2 regions of the Nocardioides dubius genome follow, and region 1 is predicted to be linked to the other one. Evidence: predicted binding sites of a transcription regulator. Region 1 holds the regulator's gene; the other holds the start of a gene.
What was found. Region 1 encodes LexA, which represses DNA repair genes until DNA is damaged. Its sites were predicted from a motif close to TCGAACANNTGTTCGA; they were not measured.
Positions count from the first base shown of each region.

Region 1 (15,143 bases):
GCAGGAGCCGGCCGGGCGCATCTTGGTGCCGCAGGTGAAGCAGAGCGGCGAGTCGACTGCCGTGCCGGTGATCTTCTCCAGCAGCTCGGCGGTGGTGTGCGCCGTCTTGGTCTCGACCACGGTCGCCTCGATCACGTCGTCGGCCTTGGCGTCGGCGGCCGGGGCCACCTCGACCTCGGGCTCGGACTTCAGCGACTCCAGCTCGCTGGCCTCGGTCAGCTCGTACGAGCCGGTCTCGAGGTGGCGCTGGCGCTCCTCGGCGGAGTAGATGCCGAGCATCGACCGCTCCTCGAACGACAGGTAGTCGAGCGCGAGGCGACGGAAGATGTAGTCCATGATCGACTGTGCCATCCGGACGTCCGGGTCGTCGGTCAGACCGGCCGGCTCGAAGCGCAGGTTGGTGAACTTCGAGACGTAGGTCTCCAGCGGAACGCCGTACTGCAGGCCGATCGAGACGGCGATCGAGAAGGCGTCCATCACGCCGGCCAGGGTCGAGCCCTGCTTGCCGAGCTTGAGGAAGACCTCGCCGAGCTGGCCGTCGTCGTGCGCACCCGACGTCATGTAGCCCTCGGCGCCACCCACGGTGAAGGAGGTGGTGCGCGAGATCCGGCTCTTCGGCAGGCGCTTGCGGGTCGGGCGGTAGACGATCTTCTCGACGACCTTCGCCGGGGCCTCGGCCTCGGTGGTCGCGGCGACGTCGGCGTCGGCCTTCTTCGCCTTGCCGTCGGAGAGCGGCTGGCCCACCTTGCAGTTGTCGCGGTAGACGGCGGTGGCCTTGAGGCCGAGCTTCCACGACTGGAGGTAGATGTCCTCGATCTCCTCGACCGTGGCGGTCTCGGGCAGGTTCACCGTCTTCGAGATCGCGCCGGAGAGGAACGGCTGGGTGGCCGCCATCATCCGCACGTGGCCCATCGGCTTGAGCGCACGCTCGCCCATCGCGGTGTCGAAGACCTCGTAGTGCTCGGTGCGCAGGCCCGGAGCGTCGACCACGTGGCCGTGCTCGGAGATGTAGGCGACGATCGCCTCGACCTGCTCCGGCTGGTAGCCGAGCTTCTTCAGCGCCCGCGGGATCGTCTGGTTGACGATCTGCATCGAGCCGCCGCCGACGAGCTTCTTGAACTTGACCAGCGAGAAGTCCGGCTCGATGCCGGTGGTGTCGCAGTCCATCATGAAGCCGATGGTGCCGGTGGGCGCGAGCACCGAGGCCTGCGCGTTGCGGAAGCCGTTGGCGGCGCCGATCTCCTGGACCTTCGCCCACTCGGTGGTGGCCAGCTTGTGGACCTGCGCGTCGGCGACGTGCAGGGTGCGCACGGCGTCGTTGGCGGCCTGGTGCTTGCGCATCACGCGCTTGTGCGCCTCGGAGTTGCGGGCGTAGCCGTTGTACGCGCCGACCACACCGGCCAGCTCGGCCGAGCGACGGTACGAGGTGCCGGTCATCAGCGAGGTGATGGTGGCAGCCATCGAGCGGCCACCCTCGGAGTCGTAGCCCAGACCCATCGCCATCAGCAGCGCGCCGAGGTTGGCGTAGCCGATGCCGAGCTGGCGGTAGTCGACGGTGGTCTGGCCGATCGACTCGGTCGGGAAGTCCGCGAAGCAGATCGAGATGTCCATCGCGGTGATGATCAGCTCGACGGCCTTCGCGAAGAGCGGGGCGTCGAAGGTGTCGTCGTCCTTGAGGAACTTGAGCAGGTTCAGCGACGCCAGGTTGCAGGAGGAGTTGTCCAGCGACATGTACTCCGAGCACGGGTTGGACGCGGTGATCCGGCCGGTCTCGGGGTTGGTGTGCCAGTCGTTGATCGTGTCGTCGTACTGCAGACCCGGGTCGGCGCACTCCCAGGCAGCCTTCGAGATCTTCTTGAAGAGGTCACGGGCGTCGATGGTCTCGATCACCTCGCCGGTGCCGCGCGCACGCAGACCGAACTCGGTGCCGTCCTCGACCGCGCGCATGAACTCGTCGGTGACCCGCACCGAGTTGTTCGCGTTCTGGTACTGGACGGAGGTGATGTCCTTGCCGCCGAGGTCCATGTCGAAGCCGGCGTCGCGCAGCGCGCGGATCTTGTCCTCCTCGCGCGCCTTGGTCTCGACGAACTCGACGATGTCGGGGTGGTCGACGTCCAGGACGACCATCTTGGCCGCGCGGCGGGTGGCGCCACCGGACTTGATGGTGCCTGCGGACGCGTCGGCGCCGCGCATGAAGGAGACCGGGCCCGAGGCGGTGCCACCGGAGGTCAGCAGCTCCTTGGAGGAGCGGATCCGGGAGAGGTTGAGGCCGGCGCCGGAGCCGCCCTTGAAGATGAAGCCCTCTTCCTTGTACCAGTTGAGGATCGAGTCCATCGAGTCGTCGACCGACAGGATGAAGCAGGCGGAGACCTGCTGCGGCGACGAGGTGCCGACGTTGAACCACACCGGGGAGTTGAACGAGAAGTACTGGTGCACCAGCAGCCAGGTGAGCTCGTGCTCGAAGAGCTCGGCGTCGGCGTCGGTGCTGAAGTAGCCGTGCTCCTGGCCGGCGTCGGTGTAGGTCTTGACCACCCGGTCGATGAGCTGCTTTAGGCTCCACTCGCGGGCGTCGGTGCCGACCGCGCCGCGGAAGTACTTGGTGGTGACGATGGTGGACGCGTTCACCGACCAGAAGTCGGGGTACTCCACACCGCGCTGCTCGAAGACGGTCTCGCCGGTCTTCCAGTTCGTCTGGACGACGTCACGACGCTCCCACGTGATCTCGTCGTAAGGGTGCACTCCCTCAGTGCTGAACACCCGCTCGATGGTCAGCCCACCGGTCTTCTGGCCGTTGTTCACGGTCTCCGTCATCTTTGGATTCCCCTTCGCCCTGTGGTTCTTTCGCCCGGATTTCTTCTTGCTCACTGCTGGAACCGCCCTGCCTCGAGGCCACCCGACCGGACACTGACGCCCGGCTACCGGCTCGGTCTCGACCTACTGCCCTGCAACTTCAACGTTGTGCCACCCGGCACGCAGCTTCCCCACTACGTGCCGGGTGAGTCTGTGGGGTCAGCCAGTTGTGGAGCTGACCCGCTCCATGCGGAGGCTTGCGATCTCGGACTCGAAGTCCTCGGCCGACTCGAATGCGCGGTACACGCTGGCGAACCTGAGGTATGCCACCTCATCGAGCTCGCGCAGTGGCCCCAAGATGGCGAGGCCGACCTCGTTGGCCGGGACCTCCGCCCATCCTTCGGAGCGCAGGACGTCCTCCACGGTCTGCCCCAGGCAGGCCAGGTCGTCCTCGCTCACTGGGCGCCCCTTGCATGCCTTGCGGACGCCGGACACAGCCTTCTCTCGGTTGAACGGCTCGGTCGCTCCGGACCTCTTGAGCACGGTCAACTGCATCTGCTCCACGGTGGTGAACCGCTTCTCGCACGAGGGGCAGGTGCGACGACGCCGAATCGCGCCACCGTCATCGGCCACTCGGGAGTCCAGGACGCGGGTGTCGGTGCTGCGACAGTACGGACAGTGCACGACAACCCTTTCCCTGCGCCTGTGGATAACTCGGCTCAACTTGTGAATCCAGCGCCTCAGCCTGTGGACCAATCGGCGCTATATGTGGAAAACCACAACCGTGTAAGTACTAGATGTAGTGGTAACCGTACGTGCTGCCACTACGCGTTGCAAGTCCCCCACGCAGGTTGGCCCAGACCAGCCCCGCACCCCGGAGAAACCGCAGGTCAGCATGGCGCAGACCTCCGACACGTTGCTCCACAGACGGCGTGTCGGCGCAAGATCTGCGGCGTCGGGCGAGCCGCCGCAGGGCACCCCGGAGCCCGCATCGGCACCTTCGACCGGCCACTTGCACAGCCCGGCGAGCCCGAATGCGATCTGGGCCACCTCCCGCGCACCGTTCCGCCACGCGGTGCCCAGCGGCCTGACACAATGGCCGGGTGGGGACAGCAGGCAAGCGGGCCGGATCGCGACGCGGACGCAAGCAGCGGTCGCTGCCCTCGCGTACCGCCGTGATGCAGTGCCTGGGCGTCACCGTCTGCATGGTCGCCTGGGGCTACCTGGTCTATGCGGCGATCGACTTCGGCGCCACCGCCCGCGAGGGCGACAGTCGCGCCTGGGGCTTCCTGGCGCTCGCGTGTGCCGGAGCGGCGGCCTGCCTGTTCGCCGGCCTGATCCTGGGCGCCAAGGCCTTGCGTGAGGTCGGCATCCTGGCGCCACTCGCGGCACCAGAGGAGAGCGCGCCGGCGATGCCCGAGTTCGGCTCGGCCACCTCGGCCGAGGACCCGGCCTGGCCCGACCCGGCCCCCACCGCCACCATCCCCGCCCAGGCGGACTCTCCTACCGCGACCATCCCGGCCCAGAGCGACGCTCCCACCGCGACCATCCCCGCCCAGAGCGCCGGGTCGGCCACCAAGGCCTCTCGCACGCCGCCGCGCTACCAGGGCAAGCGCGTCGCACGCTGATCTGAGGCTCCAACCGAGCCCGGCCAGCTCCGCGCCCGGCGACCTGAGACACCCGCCGCAGCCTTACCGTTAGGTGAGGCTAACCTGGGCGCGACCCGTTGCGGAGGCCCGAGCTCCGCGCCCCGTCCTCACCGACTCCCGAGGAGCGACCCCGCAGTGGTGCCGACCGAAGGCCGCCCCGACCTCACCGCGCGCACTCTGCTGCGCCGCGCCGTCCGCCGTCAGAGCGGGCGCCTGAGCGCCGGAACGGCGCTGATCGTCGTCTGGCACCTGAGCGAGACGATGGTGCCGGTGCTGATCGGCCTCACCATCGATCGCGCGGTGGCCACCGGCGACTCCGAGGCCCTGCTGATCCGGGGCCTCGCCCTGATCGCCCTGTTCAGCGTCCTCTCCTACGCCTACCGCTTCGGCTCCCGCCTCGGCTTCCGCGCCGTCCAGCGCGAGACCCACCTGCTGCGCCTGGAGATCGCCGGGCATGCCCTGGCGCCGCGCGGCGTGCGCACCACGCTGCTCCCCGGCGAGACGCTGTCGCTGGCCACCTCGGACGCCGAGAGCGTCGGCTTCGCGCTGCGCTCGCTGACCTTCACCCTCTCCTCCGCGGCCTCGCTGATCGTCAGCGGCTGGATCCTGCTCCGCATCGACCTCACCCTCGGCTTGGTGGTGATCCTCGGCGTGCCCCTGGTGCTGGTGCTGATCCAGGCGCTCTCCCCGCTGATCGCCCGGCGGGCCGGCGCCCAGCAGGCCGCCGCCGCTCGCGCCACCGGGATCGCCAGCGACCTGGTCCGCGGGCTCCGCGTGCTCAAGGGCATCGGCGCCGAGGACGTCGCCGCCCAGCGCTACCGCCGGGTCAGCCGCGACGCCCAGCACGCCGGCATCCGCAGCGCGGAGTCGTACGCCGCGATGACCGCGGTCACCGACCTGCTCAGCGGGCTCTTCCTGGCCGTCGTCGCACTGCTGGCCGGGCGGGCCGCACTCGACGGCGAGATCTCGATCGGCGAGCTGGTGATGGTGGTCGGCCTGACCCAGTTCATCGCCGAGCCGATCCGCGGGCTCGGCGACCTCAGCGCCCAGCTCGCGCAGGCCCACGGCTCGGCGCGCCGGATCGCCGACTACCTGGCCAGCCCCGCCCTGGTCAGCACCGGCGAGCACCAGCTGCCCGAGCCCGGCCGGCCGGCCGCAGTCACCGTCGAGCTCGGCGACCTCGCCTTCCACTCCGCACCCGGGGAGATCCTGGGCATCGCCATCGACGACCCGGGCACCGCCGCCGCACTGCTCACCAGCCTGGCCCACGGCTCGCCCGGCGTGCGCCTGGACGGCGTGGGCCTGGACCAGCTCACCCCGCAGAGCCGACGCCACCAGCTCGCCGTCGTCCCCCACCACGTGGACCTCTTCGAGGGCACCGTGCGCAGCAACGTCGACCCCTCCGCGCGGCTCGACGACTCCGCCCTGGCGGCGGTGCTCGGCGCCTCGGCCGCCGACGACGTGCTCGCCCTCGACCCGGCTGGCCTCGATGCCGGCGTGAGTCCGGACGGCGCCGCCCTCTCCGGCGGCCAACGGCAGCGACTCGCGCTGGCCCGCGCACTGGCCAGCGCCGCACCCTGGCTGGTCCTGCACGACCCGACCACCGCCGTCGACGCCGTCACCGAGCATCGGATCGCCGCAGGGCTGCGGGATCTGCGCCACCAGCGCGACGGCGCGCACACCACCTGGATCGTCAGCAGCTCCCCCGCCCTGCTGGCGGCCGCCGACCGAGTGCTGCTGATCGGCTCCGGTCGCGTGATCGCCAGCGGCAGCCACCATGAGCTCGTCGACCACCCCGACTACCAGGAGCTGGTGCTGCGATGAGCTCCCGCGACCTCCTCCCGACCGCCTCGGGGCGCGACACCGCGCAGTACGCATGGCGGCTGCTGCGCCAACGCAGGCTCCCGCTGATCGGGGCCTCGGCCTCCTTCGTGGTGGTCGGCCTCTGCGCCCTGGTGCCGCCGTTCATGCTCGGCCGGATCGTGGACGGGATCGACGAGCCGGGCACCTCGCTGACCGCGCCGGTGCTCGCCATCGTGGCCTCGGCCGTGGTCGGCGCGATCTTCACCTACTGCTCCGTCGCCCTGCTCGCCCGCGTCGGCGAGCCGGCCCTGGCCGAGCTGCGCGAGGAGGTGCTCGACAAGTCCCTGCACCTCGACGCCGGCCGGGTCGAGGCGGCCGGCGTCGGCGACGTGCTGGCACGGGTCGGCGACGACGCCCGGACCGTGGCCAGCTCGCTCTCCGAGGCGATCCCGCTGCTGATCAACTCCCTGGTCCTGGTGACCTTCACCGTGGCCGGCCTGCTCGCCCTCGACTGGCGCCTCGGCCTGGCGGGACTGCTGGCCGCGCCGTCCTACCTGGCCGGCCTGCGCTGGTACCTGCCGCGCTCCGGTCCGATGTATCGCGCCGAGCGGATCGCCGTGGGCGAGCGGGCCGAGGCGCTGGTCAGCGGCATCCGGGGCGCCGGCACCCTGCGCGCGCTGGGGCACCAGGAGCCGCAGCTCGCCGCGATCGAGGAGCGCTCGACGGCGGCGATGTCGATCTCGGTGGGCGTCTTCGCGATGCTGACCCGGTTCGGGGCGCGCAGCAACCGCTCGGAGCTGATCGGGCTGCTGGCGGTGCTCGGCGTCGGCTTCTGGCTGGTCCGCGAGGACGCCGTCACGGTGGGCGCGGTGACGACCGCCGCGCTCTTCTTCCACCGGCTCTTCAACCCGATCGGCGCGCTGCTCTACCTCTTCGACGAGCTGCAGTCGACGGGCGCCTCCCTGTCGCGGCTGGTCGGGGTCACCCAGCTTCCGGGCACCACGGCGACGACGGCGGCACCGCCCGCGCCCGGACCGCTGCGCCTCGACGACGTCGCCCACCGCTACGTCGCCGACCGCACCGCGCTGGCACCGGTGAGCCTGGAGATCGCCCCGGGCGAGCGGATCGCGGTGGTCGGCGCGACCGGCGCCGGCAAGTCCACCCTGGGCGCGATCGCCGGCGGCGTGCTCACCCCGAGCAGCGGCGAGGTCACCCTGGCCGGCGAGAGCTACCAGGACCTGCGCGGACCCGCCCTGCGCTCCCGGGTGGCCCTGGTCAGCCAGGACGTCCACGTCTTCTCCGGCACGGTCCGCGACGCGCTCACCCTGGGCGACCCGGGCGCCGACGACGTCCGGCTCACCGAGGCCCTGGCCCGGGTCCGCGCGACCGGCTGGGTCGCGGCCCTACCGGACGGGTTGGACACCGCCGTCGGCGACGGCGCCCACCCCCTCACCCCCGCACAGGCCCAGCAGCTCGCACTCGCCCGGGTCTGGCTGGCCGACCCGTGGTTCGTGGTCCTCGACGAGGCGACCGCCGAGGCCGGCTCCGCAGGTGCCCGCGACCTCGAGCTCGCCTCGCTCGCGATCACCGAGGGCCGCGGCGCCCTGGTGGTGGCGCACCGGCTCACCCAGTCGGCCACCGCCGACCGGGTGCTGGTGATGCAGGGCGGCGAGATCGTCGAGGCGGGCACCCACGAGGAGCTGATCGCCCGCCAGGGTCACTACGCCGAGCTGTGGAGTGCCTGGCGCTCCAGCAGCTCAATGTGACCTCAGCGCTGGGATCAGCCTCGATTTCGAGCGCTGAGGTCACATTGAACTGACGGGGTCCCGGCTCATTTGCCAAAGGTCCTCCCCACACCGCCCATCGTGACTACCCTGAGGGCCGAAGGGCCTCCGGGGGAGGTGGCCCGAAGCACTCTGGGGAGGGGACCCACATGACTTCGCGCCTTGGCGCCGCATTCCGTTCCGGACTGGCGCTGACGGTCGCCGCACTGGGCACGACCGCGTTCAGCACCGCCACCACCAGCGCGCCCGCCGCGGCCGCGGTGACGCCGGTGACCTGCACCGCGACCCTGACCGGCTCGACCGGAGCGATCGGCGCCGACAGCTCGTTCACCGCCTCACTCACCACCGGGGCCGTCTCCCCCAAGGTGCTCAAGACGTTGGTCACGGTCTCGATGACCGCCCAGAACGGCGAGTCGCGGGCGTTCGAGATCAAGCTCTCCCACGAGGGCTCGACGGCGGTACTCAAGAACGACTGGCTGGGCGACTGGTCGGAGACCAACGCCCCCCTGCTCGGGATCACCTTCGACGACGCCGCCAGCACCGGGATCAACGCCCGCTCGGGCCCCGGCAGCTATGTGCCCAAGCAGGGCCTGTCGCGCTTCGAGGGCAAGTCGGCCGACGGCGTCTGGACCCTGGCCACCCCGCGCCAGTTCGGCCGCAGCGAGACCGGCGAGATGCACTCCTGGTCGGCGAAGGTGACCTACGACTGCGACTACGACAAGGACGGCGTCGCCGACAAGAAGGACAACTGTCCGACCGTCGCCAACACCAGCCAGTCCAACGTCGACAAGGACGCCCTCGGCGACGCCTGCGACCCCGACCTCGACGGCGACGGCGTGCCGAACGGACAGGACAACTGCGAGTACCGCGCGAACGCCAACCAGGCCGACCAGGACAAGGACGGCATCGGCGACGCCTGCGACGCCGACCGTGACGGCGACGGCCTGGGCGCCGGCGACAAGTGCCCGACCGTGAAGGCCGGGACGTTCTCCGGCTGCCCGGAGGTCAAGCGCACGCTGAAGGTCTCCTACAGCAAGAGTCGCAAGGCGTTCGTCGGCAAGGTCGCGGCCAGCAGCGCCAGGTCCAGCTGCCAGGCCAAGGTCCCGGTGGCGATCTACAAGGGACGCAAGAAGGTGGCCAAGGTGACCACCAAGAAGAACGGCAGCTTCGTCGCCCCGCGCGGCGCGACCGGCCGGCTCACCGTTCACCTGCCGCCGGTCTACACGCCGAAGGGTGCCGCCAAGCTCGAGTGCGGTGAGCGCTGGTCGCGCACGTTCAACGTGCGCTGATCCGCCACCTGTCGAACGCCCCCGGGGATCCTCCGGGGGCGTTCGAACATTTGTTCTCCCAGATGCTTGCACCGTTCGAACACATGCTCTAAATTCGTACCTGTGTTCGATCGAACAACTGATCGACCAGCTCTGCGAGATCTTTGTGTCGGAGGTGGGCGAGAGAGTCGGTCTGACACGACAACCGACCTACTTCCCCCCGGAGGTCTCCCATGAGCACCATCACCTTCACCGCACCGCGCGTCACCGCTCCCCGTCCCACTCTGCGCCTCACCCGGCGCGGACGGATCGTGGTCTTCGTCGCCGCCTGCCTGATCGTGATGGCAACGGCCCTGATGCTCGGCACGAGCTCGGTGGCCACCGACAGCGCCGGCGGCGATCCCACCCGCACCGAGATGATCCGCGTCGACCACGGCCAGACGCTGTGGGGCATCGCCGCCCAGATCGCCGACGACGGCGAGGTCCGCGAGATGGTGACCACCATCAAGAAGCTCAACGCCCTCGACTCGTCGGTGCTGATGGCCGGCCAGGTGCTGCACATCCCCGCTTCCTGACGGCCCTCGGGGCGACACGCCGAATCGAACATTTGTTTGAGAGCGCCCCTCACCTAGGGCACAGTAGTAAGCCAGTGCCAGGCACTCGGGCACGGACGACCAAGCGGAAGGCAACCAATCACCGATGACTCCACGCCACGACGCCCGCAAGGTCACCGAGTTGCCCGACGGCCCGCCCGACGCGACCGGCCTAACGCCGCGCCAGCAGCGCATCCTGGAGACCATCCGCGCCTCCATCGACAGCCGCGGCTACCCGCCGAGCATGCGTGAGATCGGCGAGACCGTGGGCCTCACCAGCTCCTCATCGGTCGCCCACCAGCTCAAGGTCCTCGAGAACAAGGGCTTCATCAAGCGCGACCCCAAGCGCCCGCGCGCTCTGCAGGTCTTCGAGCCCGGCGCCGCTGCTGCTGCCTCCGCGCTCGGCTCCGCGGAGGAGAGCGTCATCGACGAGACCGGGATCGGCGACGCCGCCCCGGCCGCCACCTACGTCCCCGTCGTCGGACGGATCGCCGCCGGTGGGCCGATCCTTGCCGAGGAGCGCGTCGAGGAGATCTTCCCGCTGCCCAAGACCTTGGTCGGCGACGGAACCCTCTTCCTGCTGGAGGTCTCCGGCGACTCGATGATCGACGCCGCGATCTGCGATGGCGACTACGTCGTGATCCGCCAGCAACCGACCGCGAACAACGGCGAGATCGTGGCTGCACTGATCGACGGCGAGGCCACCGTCAAGACACTGAAGAAGGGCAATGGCGAGGTCTGGCTGATGCCGCACAACGCCGCCTACGACCCGATCGACGGCACCCACGCCAGCATCCTCGGCATCGTCACGGCGGTCCTGCGCCGGCTCTGATCCCCGTCTGCTCACCGCACAGGCTCCACGGAACTCCGTGGAGCCTGTGTCGTTGATCCTGCATGGTGTCCTCCCCCAGCCAGCTCTCACGACGCACCGGCGCGGTCTGCGCCACTGCAGCGCTCGCACTCACGCTGCTCGCCGCGCTCGCCCTCGACGCGCCCGCCACCGGCGCCAAGCCCGAAGCGCTGGAGACGGCAGCCGGGCAACGGGTGAGCGCCGAGCGGCTACAGGCCGCGGCAGAGCTGGTGCGGCGCGACGTCGAAGACATCCGCCGCCTGCTCACCAGCGACCCCACGACCCGGGTGCTCGCCAACGGCCGGATCGCCTACGCCGACTTCGAGCACAGCAGCGCCACGGCACGCGCCGCCGAGCGCGAGGCGGAGCACGCCGCCGAACGCCAAGCCGCAGCCACCCGCACCGGGACCAGCACCTCGACACCACCCGCGGCCGGCCGCATCGCGGCCCGCACCCCGATCGCCCTGAGCTCGCGTCCCTCCTCGCCGCGCACGCTCTACCTGGACTTCGACGGCGAGCGGGTCTGCGACACCGAGTGGAACGACTCAGGGCTGGCTTGCGGCACCTATGCCGGCTACGACACCGACGGCTCGCCGAGCTTCAGCGCCGGTGAGCAGCGGGCGGTCCGCCAGGTATGGGAGCGGGTCGCCGAGGACTACGCGCCCTTCAACATCAACGTCACCACGGTCGTCCCCCGGGCCAGCGACCTGAGCCGGACCAGCACGTCGGACCAGCGCTACGGGGTGCACGCCGTCGTCACCAGCAGTGACGAGGCGCGCAACGCCACCTGCGGCGGACCGGGCTGTGCCGGCGTCGCTCTGCTCGGCGTCTTCCCGCGCACCGACGCCAACCACGCGCGGGTGCTGTGGGCCTTCACCAACGAGGTCGACGACTCACCGCGGCTGCTGGCCGACGTGCTCTCCCACGAGGCGGGGCACACCCTGGGCCTGGAGCACCAGGGCACCGCCGGTGGCCTGCTCGGCATCGGCGCCGAGGAGTACTACGCCGGTCACGGGATCTGGGCACCGATCATGGGCTCGTCCCTGCGCCACCTGACGCAGTGGAGCGCCAGTGAGTATGCCAACCCGAGTCGGGTCCAGGACGACGTCGCGGTGATCGCCCAGCACGGCGCCCCGGCGATCCGCGACGATCATCCTGCCGGCCCGCGCGGCGCCGATCGGGTCAGGCGCGCACGGACCACCGGCGGGGTGATCGGCACCCGCACCGACCGTGACGTCTTCAAGCTGGTCACCACCTGCCGGGCGCCGGTGCGCGCCACCCTCAAGCCTGCGGCCTCCGGTCCCAACCTGGACGCGGCACTGACGCTGCGCAAGGCCGGGCGGAGCGCCCGGGTGACGAGCAACCCGCCGTCTCCGACCAGCGGCACCGCCTCCGGGCTCAGCGCCTCGATCAGCGGCACCCGGGGCAAGGGCACCTGGTACCTGAGCGTGGACGGCGTCGGAGCCGGCGCCCCCGCCACCACCGGGTACAGCGACTACGGCAGCCTCGGGCGGTACACGCTCCGGGTGACCGGGCGGTGCGTCAAGCGCTGAGCCATCGGCGCCACGCCGTGCGGACCGCGCAGCCGGGCGCACGCTCCACACGCCGTCCGGGACTCACTCCTCGACGTAGCGCTGCTGCCTCGGAACCTCGTCCGGCGGGTTGACCAGCTCGTCGCCGTCCTCGAGCTCCTCCTCCTCGGGGTCCGGGTCGGTGGAGTTCAGCGCCACCTGCTCGTTGAGGTAGCGCATGATCACCGCGATGATCGCGGCCACCGGCACCGCAAGGAACGCCCCGATGATGCCGAACAGCGAGCTGCCCAGGGTCACCGAGAGCAGCACCACGGCGGCGTGCAGGTTCATCGAGCGCGACTGCAGCAGCGGCGAGAGGACGTTGCCCTCCAGCTGCTGGACTGCGAGGATCACGCCGAGCACGATCAGCGCCTTGAGCGGGCCGACCGAGACCAGGGCGATCAACACCGCCAGCGCGCCGGCGCTGACCGCACCGACGATCGGGATGAAGCCGGCGAAGAACGTGATCACGGCGAGCGGGAAGGCCAGCGGGACGCCGACCGCGATCAGACCGATGTAGATGAAGACGGCGTCGATGCCCGAGACCAGGGCCTGGGTGCGGATGAACCCACCCAGGGTGCTCCAGATCCGGTTGCCCACCTCGTACAGGTGCGGGCCGGCGGTCGGCCCGGCGTTCTCCTTGACCCACGGCAGGAAGCGGCGGCCGTCCTTCACGAAGAGGAAGGTCAGCACCAGCGCCAGCACGATGTTGATCACGATGTTCGTCGCCATGTTGACGCCGACCAGGACACCGGAGGCGATCGTGCCCGCGCTGTCCTTGATCTTCTCCTCGGCGGAGTTCAGCATCTCGTCGAGCTGGTTGGCCGACACCCCGAGGTCGGAGGTCGCCAGCCAGTCGCTGAGCCGGTTGATGCCTTCGACCGCGTCGTCGGCGAGGTCGGTCGACTGGTCGGCCACCGAGGGCGCCATCAGATAGACCAGCATGCCGATCGCGAAGAACGAGCCGAGCAGCACGGTGGCCGCGGCGAGCCCGGGCGGCAGCCTGAGCTTGCGCTCCAGGAAGTAGGCCGGCGGCTGCAGCACCGTCGTGAAGATCATCGCCAACGCGACCGGGAGCACGATGCTCCAGGTGTAGCGGATCAACAGGCCCATCACGATCAGGCCGAGGACGATCGCGACCAGGCGCAGGCTCCAGCGCGCCAGCCAGGCGGTGCCCCGCCCGATCGTGTCCTCACGCGCCTGCGTGCGCTGTCGATGCTCCTGGCGTGCGCGCTGTCGTGCGCGACGCTGTTCCCCGGGGCTCTCCGCAGCGGAGCCTGGTCCGGCCGCTGCTGAGGCCAACTGATCCTCGTTCACACCGGCATTGTGTCAGCCCGCCCCAGGGCGGCCGCGCCTCCCGCGCCTGGGACCCGCGATCGGCTCAGCCTGCGGCGAGGCGCTTGAGCGCCGCGCGGATCAGCGCCGGGTCGTCGGTGGGCCACATCGGCGGCAGGCTGGAGCGCAGGAAGCTGCCGTAGCGCGCTGTCGCGAGACGCGGGTCCAGAACGGCGACGACGCCCTTGTCACTGGTGGTCCGGATCAACCGGCCGGCGCCTTGGGCCATCAACAGGGCGGCGTGGGTGGCCGAGACCTGCATGAAGCCGTTGCCGCCGGCCTGGTCGGCAGCGCGCTGGCGCGCCGACATCAGCGGGTCGTCCGGGCGCGGGAACGGGATCCGGTCGATCATCACCAGCTGGCAGGTGTCGCCAGGGACGTCGAGACCCTGCCAGAGGCTGAGCGTGCCGAAGAGCACCGTGTGCGGGTCGTCGATGAACTGCTTGGTCAGCTCGGGCAGCTGGGCGTCGCCCTGGGCCAGGGTGGTCAGGTGCGGCAGCCGCTCGCGCACCGCCTCGGCAGCGGCGTCGGCCGCTCGCCGGCTGGAGAAGAGGCCGAGCGCCCGGCCGTCGGCAGCGTCGACCAGCTCCACGATCTCGTCGAGCTGCGCCTTGCCGAGGCCGTCCCGCCCCGGCGTGGGCAGGTGCTTGGCGACGTAGAGGATGCCCTGCTTGGCGTAGTCGAACGGCGAGCCGACGTCGATGCCGCGCCACGGCAGGCGGTCACCGGTGCGGGCCACCGAGGTGTCCTCGGCACGCTCGGCGCCGATCAGGCCCACCGAGCTGGCGACCGCCTCGAAGTTGCCGCCGAGCATCAGGGTGGCCGAGGCGAAGACGACCGTCTTCTCGCTCAGCAGCTTGTTGCGCATCTGGCTCCACACCTGCAGGGGTGCCACGCACAGCTGCGGCCCACCGCGGCTCGGCTCGCGGTCGTTGCGCCAGAGCACATCGGCGTCGGCATTGGCCGCCATCCGCTCGGCGACGTCGAAGACGTCCTGGACCATCGCCTTCGCCTGGTTGCGGGCGGCGTCGACCTCGCCGTCCTTCTCCTTGGGGATCGCGCTCAGCACCTGGCGCGCCGCGTCGCGCACCTGGACCAGCGCGTCGTGCAGCTGCTCGGGCATGACGTCGAGGCGGCCCACGGTGGTGGCCTCGAGGGCCTCGTGCAGGATGCCGGCGGCGTCGTCGAGGGCGTCCGCGTCGGCCGCGTCCACCTGGCGGTTGGCACGCCGGGCGGCGCGCTCGACGTCGCCCACGCTGATCTCGTCGGTGGCCGCCTGGGTGATCCGCGCGGTCACCTCGTGCGCCTCGTCGATCACCACGGCGTCGTACTCGGGGATCATCGGGACGCCCTCGATGGCGTCGATCGCGAGCAGTGAGTGGTTGGTGACCACCAGCTTGGACTTGGCCGCCTTGTCGCGCGCCTGCTCGGCGAAGCACTCCTCGCCGTAGGCGCAGCGGGTGCGACCCAGGCACTCGCGGGCGCTCACCGAGACCTGGC
Region 1 covers NZ_BAAALG010000007.1:71,786-86,928, forward strand. Annotated here, with positions in the region: gene ABD151_RS09115 (vitamin B12-dependent ribonucleotide reductase) at 1-2,811, opposite strand, end outside; gene nrdR (transcriptional regulator NrdR) at 3,010-3,474, opposite strand; gene ABD151_RS09125 (hypothetical protein) at 3,894-4,418, shown strand; gene ABD151_RS09130 (ABC transporter transmembrane domain-containing protein) at 4,578-6,263, shown strand; gene ABD151_RS09135 (ABC transporter ATP-binding protein) at 6,260-8,008, shown strand; gene ABD151_RS09140 (thrombospondin type 3 repeat-containing protein) at 8,176-9,315, shown strand; gene ABD151_RS09145 (LysM peptidoglycan-binding domain-containing protein) at 9,528-9,869, shown strand; gene lexA (transcriptional repressor LexA) at 9,994-10,719, shown strand; gene ABD151_RS09155 (zinc metalloprotease) at 10,782-12,290, shown strand; gene ABD151_RS09160 (AI-2E family transporter) at 12,354-13,625, opposite strand; gene ABD151_RS09165 (ATP-dependent DNA helicase) at 13,690-15,143, opposite strand, start outside.

Region 2 (15,143 bases), on a different contig from region 1:
CGATCGGGCCGCTGCTGGTGCGGGTCAGCGACCCGTTCGGCCTGGTCGAGCTCGGCCGCTCGTTCCACGCCAGCACCCAGCTCGTCGTCACCCCGCGCACGGTGCCGTTGCCCCCGGTCCCGATCGGTGGCGCCTGGACCGGTGCCGGCGACAACCGGCCGCGCGCCTTCGCCACCGGCAGCGCCGAGGACGTGACGGTCCGCGAGTACCGGCGCGGCGACGACCTGCGTCGGGTGCACTGGCGCAGCAGCGCCCGCACCGGCGAGCTGATGGTGCGCCGTGAGGAGCAGCCCTGGCAGTCCCGAGCGACCCTGGTGCTCGACAACCGCGCCACCGCGCATCGCGGCACCGGCGCCTCGTCCTCCCTGGAGGCGGCGGTCTCCCATGCGGCCTCGATCGCGGCCCACCTCACCCAGCGCGGGTTCACCGTCCGCCTGGTGACCGCGGACGGCGAGGACCCCAACTCGGTCTGGCACGACCGCTCGCGCGGACAGGACGTGAGCCCGATCCTGGAGGCGCTCGCGGTGCTCGACACCACCCGCCGCGCCCACCTCGCCACCGACTGGATCGCCGAGGCAGGTCACGACGGCGTCCTGATCGCGCTGCTGGGCGACCTCGACGACCACGACCACACGGCGCTGCGCCGGATGCGGATCAGCGGACGGCGTCCGCTCGCGCTGGCACTCGACGTCGACGCATGGGCACGCCCCAGCTCACCGCCCGCCGGCCGCGCCGCCTGGCTGAGCAGCCTGGGCTGGGCCGCGATCAACGTGCGCCCCAGCGACGCGCTGGCCCCGGTGTGGCAGGAACTGGGCCGCCGCGCCGAGGCACCCGGCTCCGCCACTGCGGCCGAGGGGAGCCTGCGATGAGCCTCGGGCTGAACCGCACCGCGCAGCTGCCGCTGCTCGTGGTCACCGCACTGACCAGCTGGCTGACCTTCCTCTCCTGGCGCGGCTTCACCGACCAGCCGAGCGACTACCTGATGCCGCTCGCCGTGGGGTTGCCCCTCGTCGGCCTCGCCGGTGCCCTGGCCCGGGTCGCCCGGTTCCCGTTGCCGCTGGTGATGGGCACCCAGCTGCTCACCATCTTCGCGATCGTCAACGTGGGCTGGGGTTCGCAGCTGCTGCCCACGCCGTCCTCGATCCGCACCGTGGTGACCAGACTCGACGAGGCGCTCACCGCGATGGCGGACTTCGCGGCGCCGGTGCCCAGCAACGAGGCGCAGATCGCGGTCGCCCTGGTGCTGTTCGCGCTGTTGCTGCACCTGCTGGTCGACCTCTTCGCCCTCACCCTCGGCCGGGTTCCGCTCGCCGGACTCCCCCTGCTGGCGGCCTACACGGTGCCGGTCAGCGTGCTGGATGGCGCCGTGCCGGCCACCGTCTTCCTGCTCGGCGGCGCCGGGTTCCTGCTGATGCTGGCGATCCAGGAGGGTCTGCGCGTCACCCGATGGGGCCGGGCGCTCGGCACCGCGGTCGACTCCACCCCGGCCAGCCTCTACCCGGCACGCCGCCACCCGGTCGCCCTGGGCGCCGCTGCACTGCTCGCCGCGGTCGCGCTGCCGTTGGCGATCCCGACCGCCGATGTCGACCTGCTCAGCGGCACCGGTGGCGACGACAACCAGGTCACCATCACCAACCCGATCACCGACCTGCGCCGTGACCTGGTCCGCAGCGCGGAGGTGCCGCTGCTGGAGGTGCGGGGCACCTCGGCGCCCAGCTACTACCGGATCGCCGCACTCACCCGCTACACCGGGGCGACCTGGACGCCGGGCGACCGCGATCTGCCATCGGAGAACGCGGCGATCGGCGACCTGCCGACGCCGACCGGGCTGGACACCACGTTGGAGAGCTCCACCAGCCGGGTCGAGCTCACCGCGACCCAGGCCTTCGAGTCCCTCTGGCTGCCCACCCCGCTGCGCGCGAAGAGCGTCGACGCCAACGAGGACTGGCGCTACGACGACACCGTGCTCGACATCCACTCGGCCGACAACAAGGTCAACACCGGCTCCCTGAGCTACTCGCTGGAGAAGCTCGACGTGGAGATCACCGCCGACGAGCTGGAGACCGCCCGTCCTGCGCCGCCGTCACTGGTGGAGCGCTATGCCGGCGTCCCCGGCGACCTGCCCCGGCTGGTCACCGAGCTCGCCACCGCCGTCACCGAGGGCGAGAGCACCGTCTACCGCAAGGCGGTGGCGCTGCAGCAGTGGTTCCGCGACCCCGACAACTTCACCTACTCGCTGCACCCCGACGAGCAGAGCTTCGGCAACGGCAACGATGCCCTCGAGCACTTCCTCTCCCCCGACGGCCGGGTCGGCTACTGCGAGCAGTTCGCCTCCGCGATGGCGATCATGGCGCGCAGCCTGGGCATCCCGGCCCGGGTCTCGGTCGGCTTCCTGACCGCCGACCTGCGCGCCACGAACCGCTGGGAGTTCACCAGCCACGACCTGCACGCCTGGCCCGAGCTCTACTTCGAGGGCGCCGGCTGGGTCGCCTTCGAGCCCACCCCGGCGAGCCGGGCGAACTCGGTCCCGGAGTACACGCAGGTCGAGGTGGCACCGCCGGTCAACACGCCGAGCGCCGATCCCACCCAGAGTGAGACCGCCGAGCCCACCGGCCCCACCCAGGCACCGTCCGCCGCTCCGCGCGACCCCGCGCCGACCGACACCGCCGCGCCCACCCAGGACGAGGGCGGCTTCGCCTGGTGGCTGATCTGGCCGGTCCTGCTGGTGGTGGCCATCCTCGGCTCCCTGGCTCCGCGGACGCTGCGACGTCGGCGCCGAGAGCGTCGCTGGGCCCGTGCCCCGCAGGGCTCGGAGGCCGAGTTCGCGTGGGCGGAGCTGCGCGACACCGTGGTCGACGTCGGGCGGAGCTGGCCGGAGGGAACCTCGCCCCGGGTCACCGGCGCCCACCTGCGCTCCTGGCTCGGCGCCCCGGGCAACACCTCCGTGCGCCCCGGCACCGGACCGCAGGTGGCACCCGAGGCCGCCGAGGCCCTGAGCGAGATCGTCGCCATCGTGGAGCGCTCGCGCTACGCCGCGCGGCCCGAGTCCGTCGAGGTGGCCGGTCTGCGGGCCCTGACCGAGCAGGTCGCCGAGTCCCTGGCCGCCGGGGTGACGCCGCGCGACCGGCGCCGCGCCACCTGGCTGCCCCGCTCCTTGTGGCGGCGCCCCACGGCGCTCGCACCTACCAGCGACCAGATGCCGTCGCACGAGGAGAGCGGAACGCAGAGCGACCATCTGCTCACCTGAGCAGATGGTCGCGGGAGGGTTGCGTTTCGGGGAGGCTCAGAGACCCTGGTCGCGACGCCGGCGCCAGCGCTCTTCCATCCGCTCCATGAAGGAGTGGTCGGAGTTGTGCGCGCTGCGCTTGCGGCCCCGCGAGGAGCGACCGCCGTCGAGGATGCTGAAGCCCTCGTGGCGGGTGCTGCGCGGGTGCTGAGCAGGCGGGGCGCTCTGGCCGCGCAACGCGGTGAGGCCGACCATCGCCGAGCCGAGCATGACCATGAAGCCGACCACGCCGACCACGATGGTCTCGGTGATCGCGCCGGTCATCAGGACGGCGATGCCGACCACGAAGATGACACCGGCAAGCACCGCACGACGACGCGCGGCGTGACGCAGCGAGGTGCCGCGCAGCGTGGAGGCGAACTTGGGGTCCTCTTCGGAGAGGGCGCGCTCCATCTGCTCGAGCAGTCTCAACTCCTCTTCAGAGAGTGGCACTGGTTCCTCCCGGTGAACTGCCCCGCTGCCGACCCGCGGGCTTCATCAACGTCAAGTCTAGGCAGGCCGGTGCAAAGGTGGTAGCCGCACCAGCAGAAATTCTCACAGCTTGTGTGCGAGCAGGTGCACCTGCGAGGCGAGCGGCAGGTACTCGGGCCGGCCCGCGACCGCCGCCTCGAGGTCCGCGAGAGCGGCAGCCGAGCCCGGCTCCAGATCGATCAGCGACCCCGGCACGAGGTCGGCGAAGACACGCAGACCGTGCACGGCCTCGACCGCGAACCCGGCTTCGCCGAGCAGCGCCGCGGCCTCCTCGGCGGTGTAGCGGTAGCGCACGCCGCGACCGCCGGCCTCCGGTGCGCCCACCTCGTCGAGGAGCCCGGCGGCCTGGGCGAAGTGCCCGGCCATCGCTCGCGCGATCACCGCCGCATGGCGCTGCGCGAGCACCAGGCTCACCAGGCCACCCGGCTTGAGCGCGGTCGCGATCTGCGCGAGGCCGCGGGCCGGCTCGCCGACGACGTCGAGGACGCCATGGCACAGGACCAGGTCGACGCTGCCGGCTTCGACCATGGAGCCGAGGCTGAACACGTCCCCCTGCTGACCGATCACCCGCTCCGAGACCTGGGCCTCGCGGGCCCGGCGATCGAGTGCCGCCAAGGCATCCGGGCTGGGGTCGATCACCCGGACCGTCGCACCCTGCTCGGCAATCGGCACCGCGAGCCCGCCTGTGCCGCCGCCGATGTCCAACACCTTCGCGTCGGCGGGGAGCACCGTCTGGAGACGATCCCAGAGTTGGCTGTGGCGGACGGAACTGCGGCGTTCGCTGCTGGCGACCATGGAGCCAGCCTACGCGCGCGGATCAGGCACTGCGTTCGGCACGCCAGAGCCGCTCCGCCTCGATCTGCACATGCGGGACCAGGCCCAGGGCCTCCTCGACGACACCGAGGAACTGATTGGCCGAGCGCACCAGCGCGTCGGCCTCGTCCTGCGTGACCGCTCGGGTGGAGCCGGCCTCCGCGGCCGCCCGCTTGGCCGCCCCCGAGGCGAAGAAGCTGCTCCACTCCGCGAGCTCGGGAGCCGCCTCGGTGAGCAGTACCCAGGCATTGCGCTGGCGCCGCTTGCCGCCCGCCGACGGCATCGAACGGGCCGCGATCAGGGCAGCAGCTGCGCGCAGCGCGGCCACGTGGGCGAAGGCGTAGCGTCCGGCGGCGTCGGTGGCACTCATCGCCTCATGCAGGGACTCGGCCGAGCGCTGCAAGTAGGAGTGCGTCGTCGCCGGAAGCAGGTAGGGCGTGGCCGCCACCGTGGATACCGCCATGTCGCACTCCTTCGCTCACGGTTCGAACACCTGTTCGAACACTTCTCACGTTACCGGCCACCCCCGACAGGCTCAAGGGCCGACACCCGGAAACTTCCGACAACCTCTCAGCACCCTCCGACACAACTCCGCGCCTACGATGCGTCCCATGACTGACGAGCATCCGTCCGTGGCCCGATTCCGTGCTGCGCTGCACTCAGCCGGGGGCACCGGCGAGATCCGGCTGCTGCCCGACTCCGTGCACACCGCGGCGCTGGCCGCTGCCGCGCTCGGCTGCCCGGTGGGAGCGATCGCCAACAGCCTGCTGTTCGCGGTCGAGGAGACGCCGGCGCTGGTGCTCACCAGCGGCGCGCACCGGGTGGACACCGAGAAGGTGGCCGAGCACACCGGTCCCCTGCGTCGGGCGAACCCCGACTTCGTGCGGGCCCACACCGGACAGGTGATCGGTGGGGTCTCGCCGCTGGCGCACCCGGCACCGATCCCGACCTGGATCGACGTCGACCTGCGCGGCTACGACGTGATCTGGGCGGCAGCCGGGCACCCGGCCGCCGTCTTCTCGACGACCTATGACGAGCTGGTGGCGATGACCGGCGCAGCCGAGATCGAGGTGGCGTGATGGAGATCTGGATCAACCCGGCGTGCTCTAAGTGCCGCACCGCCGTCGCCACCTTGGACGAGGCTGGCACCACGTACACCCAGCGGCGCTACCTCGACGAGCCGCCCACGGTCGCCGAGCTCGAGGAGCTGTTGGGCCGGCTCGGCCTGGAGCCGTGGGACGTCGCTCGCACCGGTGACGCCGCAGCGAAGGAGGCGGGCCTGCGGGCCCTGGCGAAGGACGCCGCGAGCCGCGGCGCCTGGATCGAGACGCTGGTCGCCCATCCGAGGCTGATCCAGCGGCCGATCATCACCCTGGACGACGGCACCGCCGTGATCGCCCGCGACCCCGAGACGCTGGCCCGCGTCGTCGAGCAGGCCGGCGGCTGAGGTGGAGTCGCTCGCGCTGGTCTTCTCCAGCGGCTGGGCCAGTGGCGTCAACGCCTACCTGGTGGTACTGGTGCTCGGCATCGCGGACCGGATCGGCGGCTACGACCAGATCCCGAACGTGCTCGGGAACCCCGCGGTCCTGGCGATCGCCGGGGCGCTCTACGCGATGGAGTTCGTGGCCGACAAGATCCCAGCCATCGACTCCACCTGGGATGCCATCTCGACGGCGATCCGGCCCACCACCGGGGCGATCATCGGCGTGCTGATCGCCGGCGATGCCGACTCCCTCAACGGCGCCGTGGCCGCTGTGGTCGGCGGCGGAAGCGCGCTCGCCTCGCACGCGGTGAAGATGGGCAGTCGCCTGGCCATCAACTCCTCCCCGGAGCCGGTCAGCAACGTGCTGGCCAGCACCGCCGAGGACATCGTGGTGCTCGGCGTGGTCTGGTTCGCCATCGAGCATCCGGTGCTGGCGGCCGGCATCGCCGCCACCCTGTTGGTCGTCGGCCTCGGGTTCCTGTGGTTCGCGATCCGGTTGATCAGGCGCGGTTGGGCCCGCCGCAAGGCGCGCCGCGCGGGGGCTGGCGCCCCGCCGGGCCCCTGACAGTCGCCCCTCTTCGACAGCGGGCTCGGAGTCAGGAGCGGAAGATCGCGGTCAGGTCCCCTTGCCTCCGGATCCCGGGATCCTGCCGCGCCGAGGCACGCTGGACAGTCAGCCCGCAGGAGCGCAGCAGCTCCCCCAACGCGTCGGCCGACCAGTAGTAGGCGGTTGCCACCGCGTGGTCGAACGGCTCGCGGGCAGGTCCCTCGAAGTAGCCGATCAGCAAGGATCCTGTCGGCCTCAGCACTCGGGTGAACTCGCCGAGGATGGACGCCACGGCCTCGGGGTCGGCATGGATGAGCGAGAACCAGGCAAGGACGCCGCCCACTGAGTCATCGCCGAACGGAAGCTGTTCCAGGTCACCCGCCACAAGGCGAAGTGACGGAAAGCCGCGCCTCGCGGCGCTGAGGAATCGGCACGAGGCGTCGAGCCCGATGACGTCGTTGCCGCTCTCGGCCGCGATGAGGTCACCCCAGTGCCCCGGACCGCAGCCGACGTCGAGGACGGGGCCCGCCACGCTCCTCCCCCAAGCGCTGATCGTGGCTCGGTCCCTAGGTGACATCTGATCAACCGAGCCGAACCTCTCGCGATACTCGTCGGCCCGCTCGCCGTAGGCGGCCGCGACCTCAACTCTGCGCACGACGCCAACCTACTGATCCACGAACCGCGCTGTGTCGGAGGTCACTCGTAGCGTCTGTCGTGTGCTCGGGAACTCGCTCCGGGCCGGCCTACTCGGAGGCATCCATGCCACGCATCACTCCCCCATCCGACCCGCCCGACGAGTTCGACGCGGCCGACGCGCTGGCGCTGAGCCAGCAGGCGATCTGCCAAGCCACGTTGGCGATCGAGGCCGCGCTCGACTTGTGTAGCGATGCTGAGCCGATCTACCTGACGACGGCGAAGAAGCAAGCTGTACTGCTGAAGATGCCCGCCCTACAAGCGCGGCTGACCGAGTTGAACTACCGGCTCCTGGCTTGTGCCTTCGATGTGGCCGATGCCCACGGCGCAAGGAACATCGGCGACTACCTCGCCCACGCCACCCACCAAGCCCACGGCACCATGGCCCGCGAGCTACGCACCGCTCGCGAACTCGACAGCAGGTGGATGCACCTGCACGCCGCACTGCGCGAAGGCCGCGTCAACCTCGCTCAATCGGTCGAGATCACCCGCTCCTTGAACGCGCTACCTGACGACCTGGACGCCACGGTGCTTCGTGACGCTGAACGGACGCTTGTCGAGCACGCTGAGGAGTTCGGGCCCAACGACCTCCGCCGGATGGGCAAACGCATCATCGACGTCGTGGCGCCGGATATCGCTGAAGCGGTGGAAGGGAAGCGTCTGGCCGACGAGGAGCGCTCAGCCCGCGAACGCCAGCAACTGACGTTGAAGCCGCAGGGCGACGGCACCACCCGGATCAGCGGCCTGCTGACCGAGGGCTGCGCCAACCGGCTCGCCACAGCGTTGAACGCGATCACCAACCCACGCAGGGACCACCTCACCCCCGCACCTTGCGATGCGCACCCGACGAGGCAGGTGGGTACGCCGAGTCGTGCGGTGACCTCGAATGTCCCGGCCGCGATGCGCACCACGGCGAGTTCGACGATCCAGCCAGCGACGACGCGACCGAAACCAGCGATTCCAACAGCGGCAGCGGCAGCGGCAGCGGCAGCGGCAGCGGCAGCGGCCAACCCCACCCCATCCGGAAGCTCTCCACCCCCCAACGCAACGCCCGCGCATTGAACACACTCCTGGAGACCCTCGACCCGAAGCGGTTGCCGTTGCACGGCGGAGACGCCACCACCGTCGTGGTCACGATCAGCCTCGACGCGCTGCGCAACGAGATCGGCACCGCCACCCTGACCACCCAACGCGACGGGTGGCATGACCGGATCTCCGCCGGCGAAGCAAGACGCCTCGCCTGCAACGCCGGCATCATCCCCGCCGTACTGGGCGGCCAGAGCCAACCCCTCGATCTCGGTAGAACAAAGCGCTTCTACAGCGCACCCCAACACAGGGCACTCGCCCTCATCCATCCCTACTGCCTCGCCGAGAACTGCCGAATACCCGCCACCTGGTGCGAAGCACACCACAACAACCCCTGGCACCTCGGCGGAAGAACCGACCTCGCCGACGGCAGCCTCCTCTGCAGCAAGCACCACCACTACATCCACGACCCCACCTACACCGTCGAATACCTCCCCCACGGAGGCATCCGCTTCACCCGCCGCAGGTGAGCACACGAGGTGTGAGCCCACGGGTTCAGCTATCCCCCACCCGCACCACCCCTGTCGGCCTCTAGGGTTCTGCCCATGGCACGAGTGGTGGTGATCGGTGGCGGCTTCGCGGGCATGGCCAGCGCGGCACGTCTGGCGAAGCGAGGACACGACGTCACCTTGGTGGAGCGGCTGCCCGAGCTCGGAGGCGCGGTCCAGCAGATCGAGTCCGAGGGCTTCGCCTGGGAGACCGGCCCGACCACGACGCTGCTCCCTGCCGTCATCCGGGACCTGTTCCGCAAGTCCGGGCGTCCCTTGGAGCGCGAGCTCGACCTCGTCTCGGAGCCGCTGATCCGCGAGCACCGGTTCACCGACGGCAGCTCGGTCAGCCTGCCCGGCGGCTCCCGTGGCGTCCAGATCGACGCCGTCGACGCCCTCGGAGCCGGCCTCGGCGACCAGTGGGCCACCTACGTCGCGAGCTTCGCCGACGAATGGGACCTGCTGCGCCGCACCTACTTCGAGCGGCCCTGGCGTCCCGACGTCACCGACAAGGCCGTGCACAACCTGCTCTTCACCCGCACCTCACTGGCCAAGCGCACCAAGAAGGCGTTCAAGGACGACCGGCTCCGCGCCCTTGCTCAGCACAACGCCGTCTTCGAGGGCCACGACCCGCGCGACGTGCCCGGGTGGGTCGGGATGCTCAGCTACCTCGAGCAGAACTTCGGGACCTGGACCGTGCCCGGCGGGATGAGCCAGCTCAGCGGTGCCCTCGTCTCCCGGCTCGCCACCCGGAAGGTGGAGGTGCAGACCGGTGTCGCGGTGCGCGATCTCGTCCTGCGCGAGGGACGAGCGGTCGCCGTCACCACCGATGCCGGAGAGATCGACGCCGACCATGTCGTCTGCGCGATCGATCCGCGAGCGATCCCCGCCCTCGCCGAGCACGTCAAGCGCACCTTGCCCGCCCTTCCCCCGGTCGCCTGCCACCTCGGCCTCACCGGCGACGACCTGCCCGAGCTCCCGCACGAGGTCGTGCTGCACGGCGATCCGATGCTGGTGGTGCGCACCAACGGCCGCGCGCCCGACGGCGCCCAGGCCTGGACCGTCCTCGGCCGCGGCCTGCTCGCCGAGGACATCGTGCTCGCCCTGGCGCGCCGCGGGATCAACGTCCGGCCCCATGTCGAGGTCCGGGTCGACCGCTCCCCGCGTGCCCAGGTCGAGCACTGGCAGAGCTCTCCGATGGGCGTGCTCTGGCAAGGGCGCGGGACCCTCAGGAACAAGATCAGCACCCGCACGCCAGTGCCCGGCGTCTACGCCGCAGGAGCCCACGCGGTCCCCGGAGCGGGGCTCCCCTGGGTCGGGCTCTCCGCAGCGCTGGTCGCCCAGGAGATCGACGAGGCCGAGACGGAGGCCTGAGCCCCGCTGCCCCGGCCTCGGTCGCGACGTCCGGCTACGCGGTGATCTGCAGTGCCGCGAAGATCTCCAGCGTCGCCTTGGAGCGGTTCAGCGTGTAGAAGTGCAGGCCAGGTGCTCCCCCGGCGAGGAGCTCGTCACAGAGCTCGGCCGCGATCTTGATGCCCTCGGCACGCACCGCCGCCGGGTCGCCGTCGAAGGCCGAGATCCGGTCGACGATCTCCTGCGGGACGCTGGTGCCGATCAGCTCGCCCTGGCGACGGATCGCGCTGAGGTTCAGGATCGGCATGATGCCCGGCAGGATCGGGATGTCGACCCCGCGCGCCCGGACCCGCTCAACCAGCGCGAAGTAGTCGGCAGCGTGGAAGAACATCTGGGTGACGGCGAACTGCGCGCCCGCCTTCGCCTTCGCCACCAGCACGTCGGCGTCGGCGTCCAGCGACTCCGCGGAGGGGTGACCCTCCGGGAACGCCGCCACGCCGACCTCCAGGTCGGCATGGTCGCGGGCCAGCTCGACGAGCTGCACCGCGTGGTTGAACCCACCCTCGGTCGCCGTCCACTCGGCCCGCGGCCCCTCGGCGGCATCGCCGCGCAGCGCCAGCACGTTGTGCACCCCGGCGTCGCGGTAGGTGTCCAGGATCGTGCGCAGCTCCTGCTCGGTGTGGCCCACGCAGGTGAGGTGGGCCATCGGGACCAGGCTGGTCTCCCGCGCGATCCGCTCCGTGATCGCCACCGTGGTGTCGCGGGTCGAGCCGCCGGCGCCGTAGGTCACCGAGACGAAGGTCGGCCGGTACGGCTCCAGCTCGCGGATCGCCTTCCAGAGCTGCTCCTCGCCGGCCTCGTCCTTGGGCGGGAAGAACTCGAAGGAGAAGGAGCGCTCACCCTGGCGGATGAGCTCGCCGATGCGGCGGGGCTGTGCAGTCATGGCCCGAGTGTAGGTGGTCGAGGCCGTGGCCCGGGCCTCGTTCCACTGGGTGTCCCGCCGACCCGCGCCCGAACCGGGCTGGCTACGCTCACCCTGTGACCGCGCCAGCCTTTGACGACGCCACGTTCCGTGCCGACCTGCAGGTCGTGATCGACGAGTTCATCGACGCCCAGGCCGAGCGCCTGGCTCCACTCGGGGACGACGCCGCCGCCCTGATCGCGGAGGCCCGGACCGCCCTGCGCGGGGGCAAGCGACTGCGTGCGGCCTTCTGCTGGTGGGGCTACGCGGCGATCACCGAGCCGAGCGACGGCGACCGCGCGGCCCTGCTGCGTGCCTGCGCCGCCTTCGAGTTCCTGCAGGCAAGCGCGCTGGTCCACGACGACCTGATGGACGCCTCGGACACCCGCCGCGGACGCCCGGCCACCCACCGCGCCTTCGAGGCCAGCCACCAGCAGCGCGGCTGGACCGGCGACCCGGTCCAGTACGGCGCCGCCGCGGCGATCCTGCTCGGCGACCTGCTGCTCACCTGGGCCGACGAGTTGCTGCGGCGCTGCGGCCTCGGCTGGGAGCGGGTCGGTCCCGCGCTCGACCTCTTCGACCTGTGCCGCAGCGAGGTCGTCGCCGGCCAGTTCCTCGACGTCTCCGTGCAGGCCCGTGCCCGTGCGGACGTCGCGACCGCGATGACGGTGCTGCGCTACAAGTCGGCGAAGTACTCGGTGGAGCGCCCGCTGCACATCGGCGCGGCCCTGGCCGGTGCCGGTGCCCCGCAGCTCGCCGCGCTGAGCGGCTACGGCCTTCCGCTCGGGGAGGCATTCCAGCTCCGCGACGACCAGCTCGGCGTCTTCGGTGACCCCGGGGTGACCGGCAAGCCCGCCGGTGACGACCTGGTCGAGGGCAAGCGCACCGTGCTGGTGGCCAAGACGCTGGACGCGCTGACGGGCGAGGACGCCGATCTGCTGGACCGCTCGCTCGGGCGCGATCTCAGCCCTGCCGAGGTGGAGCGGCTGCGTGGGCTGATCCGGGCCAGCGGCGCGGAGCAGCAGGTGGAGGAGCTGATCGAGAGCCTCACCCAGGACGCCGTCACCGCGCTGCAGAGTCCGGCGCTGCGGTCCGAGGCCGCTCCCGGTCTCCGGGCGATGGCCGAGGCCGCCACCCGCCGCGTCGTCTGACCTAGAAGCGCAAGCTCGGCGAAAACAAGCGCAAGCTCGGCGGGAACAAGCGCGGGCTCGGCTAGTGGGTGCGGTGCTGCTGCACGGGCCACACCACGAAGCGGTAGGCGGCGAAGTTCGCCACGAAGCTGACTCCGATCGCGAGCAGCTTGACCAGGGCCACGCTGTCGATCACCTCGAGCAGCAGGTGGATCACCACCGGCTGCAGCACCCACATCGTGGTGCCGGTGGTGGCCAGGAAGAGCAACGCCTTGCGCCAGGTCGCCTGCTGGTCGCGGAAGGTGAAGCGGCCGTTGACCAGGAAGCTGAACGTCATCCCCGCGCTGGTCGACAGGAAGTTCGCGGCCACGATGCCCAGCCACGGCTGGAGCAGCAGGAACAGCCCCATGTCCAGGCCGGTGTTGACGACCCCGACCGCGGCGAACCGCACCACGGTGCGGTCCAGCAGGCGGCGGATCAGCGCTCGCTCCCGCTCTGCTCGGCCGTGCGACGGACGGCGCGACCCGGGCCACGCTCGCCACGGGCGGCCAACGCGACCGAGTACAGCGGCCGGTCCTGGACCTCGACGTAGACCCGGCCCAGGTAGCTGCCGATCACGCCCATCATGATCAGCTGCAGGCCGCTGAGCAGGAACATGCCCACGCCGAGGAACGCCCAACCGGGCACGGCGCTGTCCGGGTCGAAGACGCGGACCCCGAAGACGTAGAAGGCCAGCAGCACGGAGATAGCGGAGATCGCGAAGCCGAGCCGCGAGATCATCTTCAACGGGGTGGTGGAGAAGCCGACGATGCCGTTGGCGGCGAAGGTCAGCATCTTGCGCAGCGGGTAGCCGGTGGAGCCGGCGTGGCGCGAGTCCCGGTCGAAGAGCAGCGCCTCCTGGCGGAAGCCGACGTGAGCCACGATCCCGCGCAGGAAGCGGGCGTGCTCGCGGTAGCGGCCGACCTCGGCCACCACGGCCCGGTCCATCAGGCGGAAGTCGCCGGTGTTGCGCGGGATCTCGATCGAGGCGAGCTTGTCCAGCACCCAGTAGAACGCCCAGGCGGTGGACTTCTTGAAGACGCTGTCCTGGCGGCTGCGACGCTGCGCGAAGACGACGTCGACGCCGTCCTCCCACATGGTCAGCATCTCCAGGCTGACCCGCGGCGGGTCCTGCAGGTCGGTGTCCATCACGATCACCGCGTCGGCGTCCGAGGCCATGTCGAGTCCCGCGGTCACCGCCAGCTGGTGGCCGAAGTTGCGCGACAGGCTCACCACGGTGACCCGCGGGTCCGCCTCGCGCAGCCCGAGCAGGCCGGAGAGCGAGTCGTCCTTGCTGCCGTCGTCGACGTAGATGTACTCGAAGTCGAGGTCGGGACGCTGGTCGGTGGCCTCGGTCAGCGCCTGGTGGAAGACCGCGATGTTCTCGGCCTCCTCGTAGACCGGGAGCACATAGGTGACCTTGCGGCGCTCGTCGTCGGCCCGCTGCGGCTCGGTCCCCATGGATGCGTCCTTCCTCGTCACAGCACGGCCAGGATCGTCAGTCCGGCCACGGTCAGCACCAGGCCGGCGGCCAGTGCCCATTGCGCGCGATCCAACCAGGTGGCCAGGACCGCGTCGCTGCGATGATTCTCGCCTGCCGGTCTCAACGCCTCGCGGTGGCCCCGCTTGCGCGCCAGCAGCTCGCCCCCGAGCAGCACTGTGGCCATCGCCATCATCGGGGCCGCCGTCGTCCAGTAGCGGGCCCCCGCCACGTGCAGGAACGGTTGCAACATCAGCGAGCCGAGCCCGAGGGTCAGCAGCAGGCTGAGGAAGCGGTTGTCGAAGGAGGTGCGGAAGATGCCGAGCATCATCAGCAGCGCGCCGGCCAGCATCGGGAAGAAGAGCAGGTTGGTGGAGATCGCGATCAGCCAGTACGCGAGGTTCTCCCCGGAGTTCGGCGGCTGCAGGTGGATCGCGAAGCCGGCCGGCTTGAAGAGGTAGGAGCCGAAGTTGGTGAGCACCTGGCGCGAGTAGCTCTGCGGCGTCACGTTCGCCCGCGCGAACTCCGACATCTGCTCCTGGACCTCGACCTCGCCGAGCCCGGTCGCCCGGCCGACCTCACGCGAGTAGCGCACCGGCGCGAACCACAGCGTGCTGCCGGCGTCACAGGGGCCGAAGCAGACCTGGCTGCGGTCGCCGAAGGTGTTGGCGGTGCCGTTGGCCACCGAGGTGGTGGTCAGCACCCGGCTGCCGAGGGTCTCGCTGGCTGCGATCGACCACGGCACCAGCAGGCCGACGAAGGCGACGCCGGCCACCACCATCGCGCCGAAGCTGCGCAGCCGCACCTTGCCGCGCAGGAAGCCGAGGATCACCAGGCCGACCACCAGACAGAGCCCGACGGCGAGCACCGAGGCGCTGGAGCGGAAGTAGACCACTGTGATCGCCAGCAGGCCGAGCTTCAGGCCGTCACGCCAGGTGATCCCGACGCCCTCACGGATGCTGCGCAGCGCCCCGACCAACAGGGCCAGGAAGATCACCGCGAGCAGGCCCGCGGTCAGGTCGCCCCAGGCGGCGAACGAGAAGAGCAGCCACATCGGGACCAGGCCCGGGAAGATCAGCAGCACCACGGCGTAGCGGTCGCCCAGGTGGCGCCGCACCACGCTGACGGCGAGCAGCAGGATCAACGTGGAGCAGACCCCGAGGTAGCCGCGGATCATCGCGATCGAGGCGTCGGGGTCGACGATGAAGAGCGGTGTCAGCAGCAGCATCATGCCCGGCATGAACCAGCCGCTGCTGATCACGTTGCGCTGCAGCTCGGCGACGTCGACACCGCCGCCCGCGACCAGATCGCGC
Region 2 covers NZ_BAAALG010000003.1:189,271-204,413, reverse strand. Annotated here, with positions in the region: gene ABD151_RS05200 (DUF58 domain-containing protein) at 1-869, shown strand, start outside; gene ABD151_RS05195 (transglutaminaseTgpA domain-containing protein) at 866-3,247, shown strand; gene ABD151_RS05190 (DUF3040 domain-containing protein) at 3,284-3,718, opposite strand; gene ABD151_RS05185 (class I SAM-dependent methyltransferase) at 3,821-4,552, opposite strand; gene ABD151_RS05180 (SAV_6107 family HEPN domain-containing protein) at 4,575-5,033, opposite strand; gene ABD151_RS05175 (YbaK/EbsC family protein) at 5,182-5,649, shown strand; gene ABD151_RS05170 (ArsC/Spx/MgsR family protein) at 5,649-6,017, shown strand; gene ABD151_RS05165 (DUF4126 domain-containing protein) at 6,019-6,618, shown strand; gene ABD151_RS05160 (class I SAM-dependent methyltransferase) at 6,650-7,132, opposite strand; gene ABD151_RS05155 (DUF222 domain-containing protein) at 7,360-8,355, shown strand; gene ABD151_RS05150 (HNH endonuclease signature motif containing protein) at 8,352-8,849, shown strand; gene ABD151_RS05145 (phytoene desaturase family protein) at 8,925-10,241, shown strand; gene metF (methylenetetrahydrofolate reductase [NAD(P)H]) at 10,276-11,163, opposite strand; gene ABD151_RS05135 (polyprenyl synthetase family protein) at 11,259-12,332, shown strand; gene ABD151_RS05130 (GtrA family protein) at 12,394-12,765, opposite strand; gene ABD151_RS05125 (glycosyltransferase family 2 protein) at 12,789-13,811, opposite strand; gene ABD151_RS05120 (hypothetical protein) at 13,829-15,143, opposite strand, start outside.
Region 2: ABD151_RS05180 (SAV_6107 family HEPN domain-containing protein) is a predicted target of LexA. The motif match lies at 5,056-5,071, and genes of this name have one in related genera.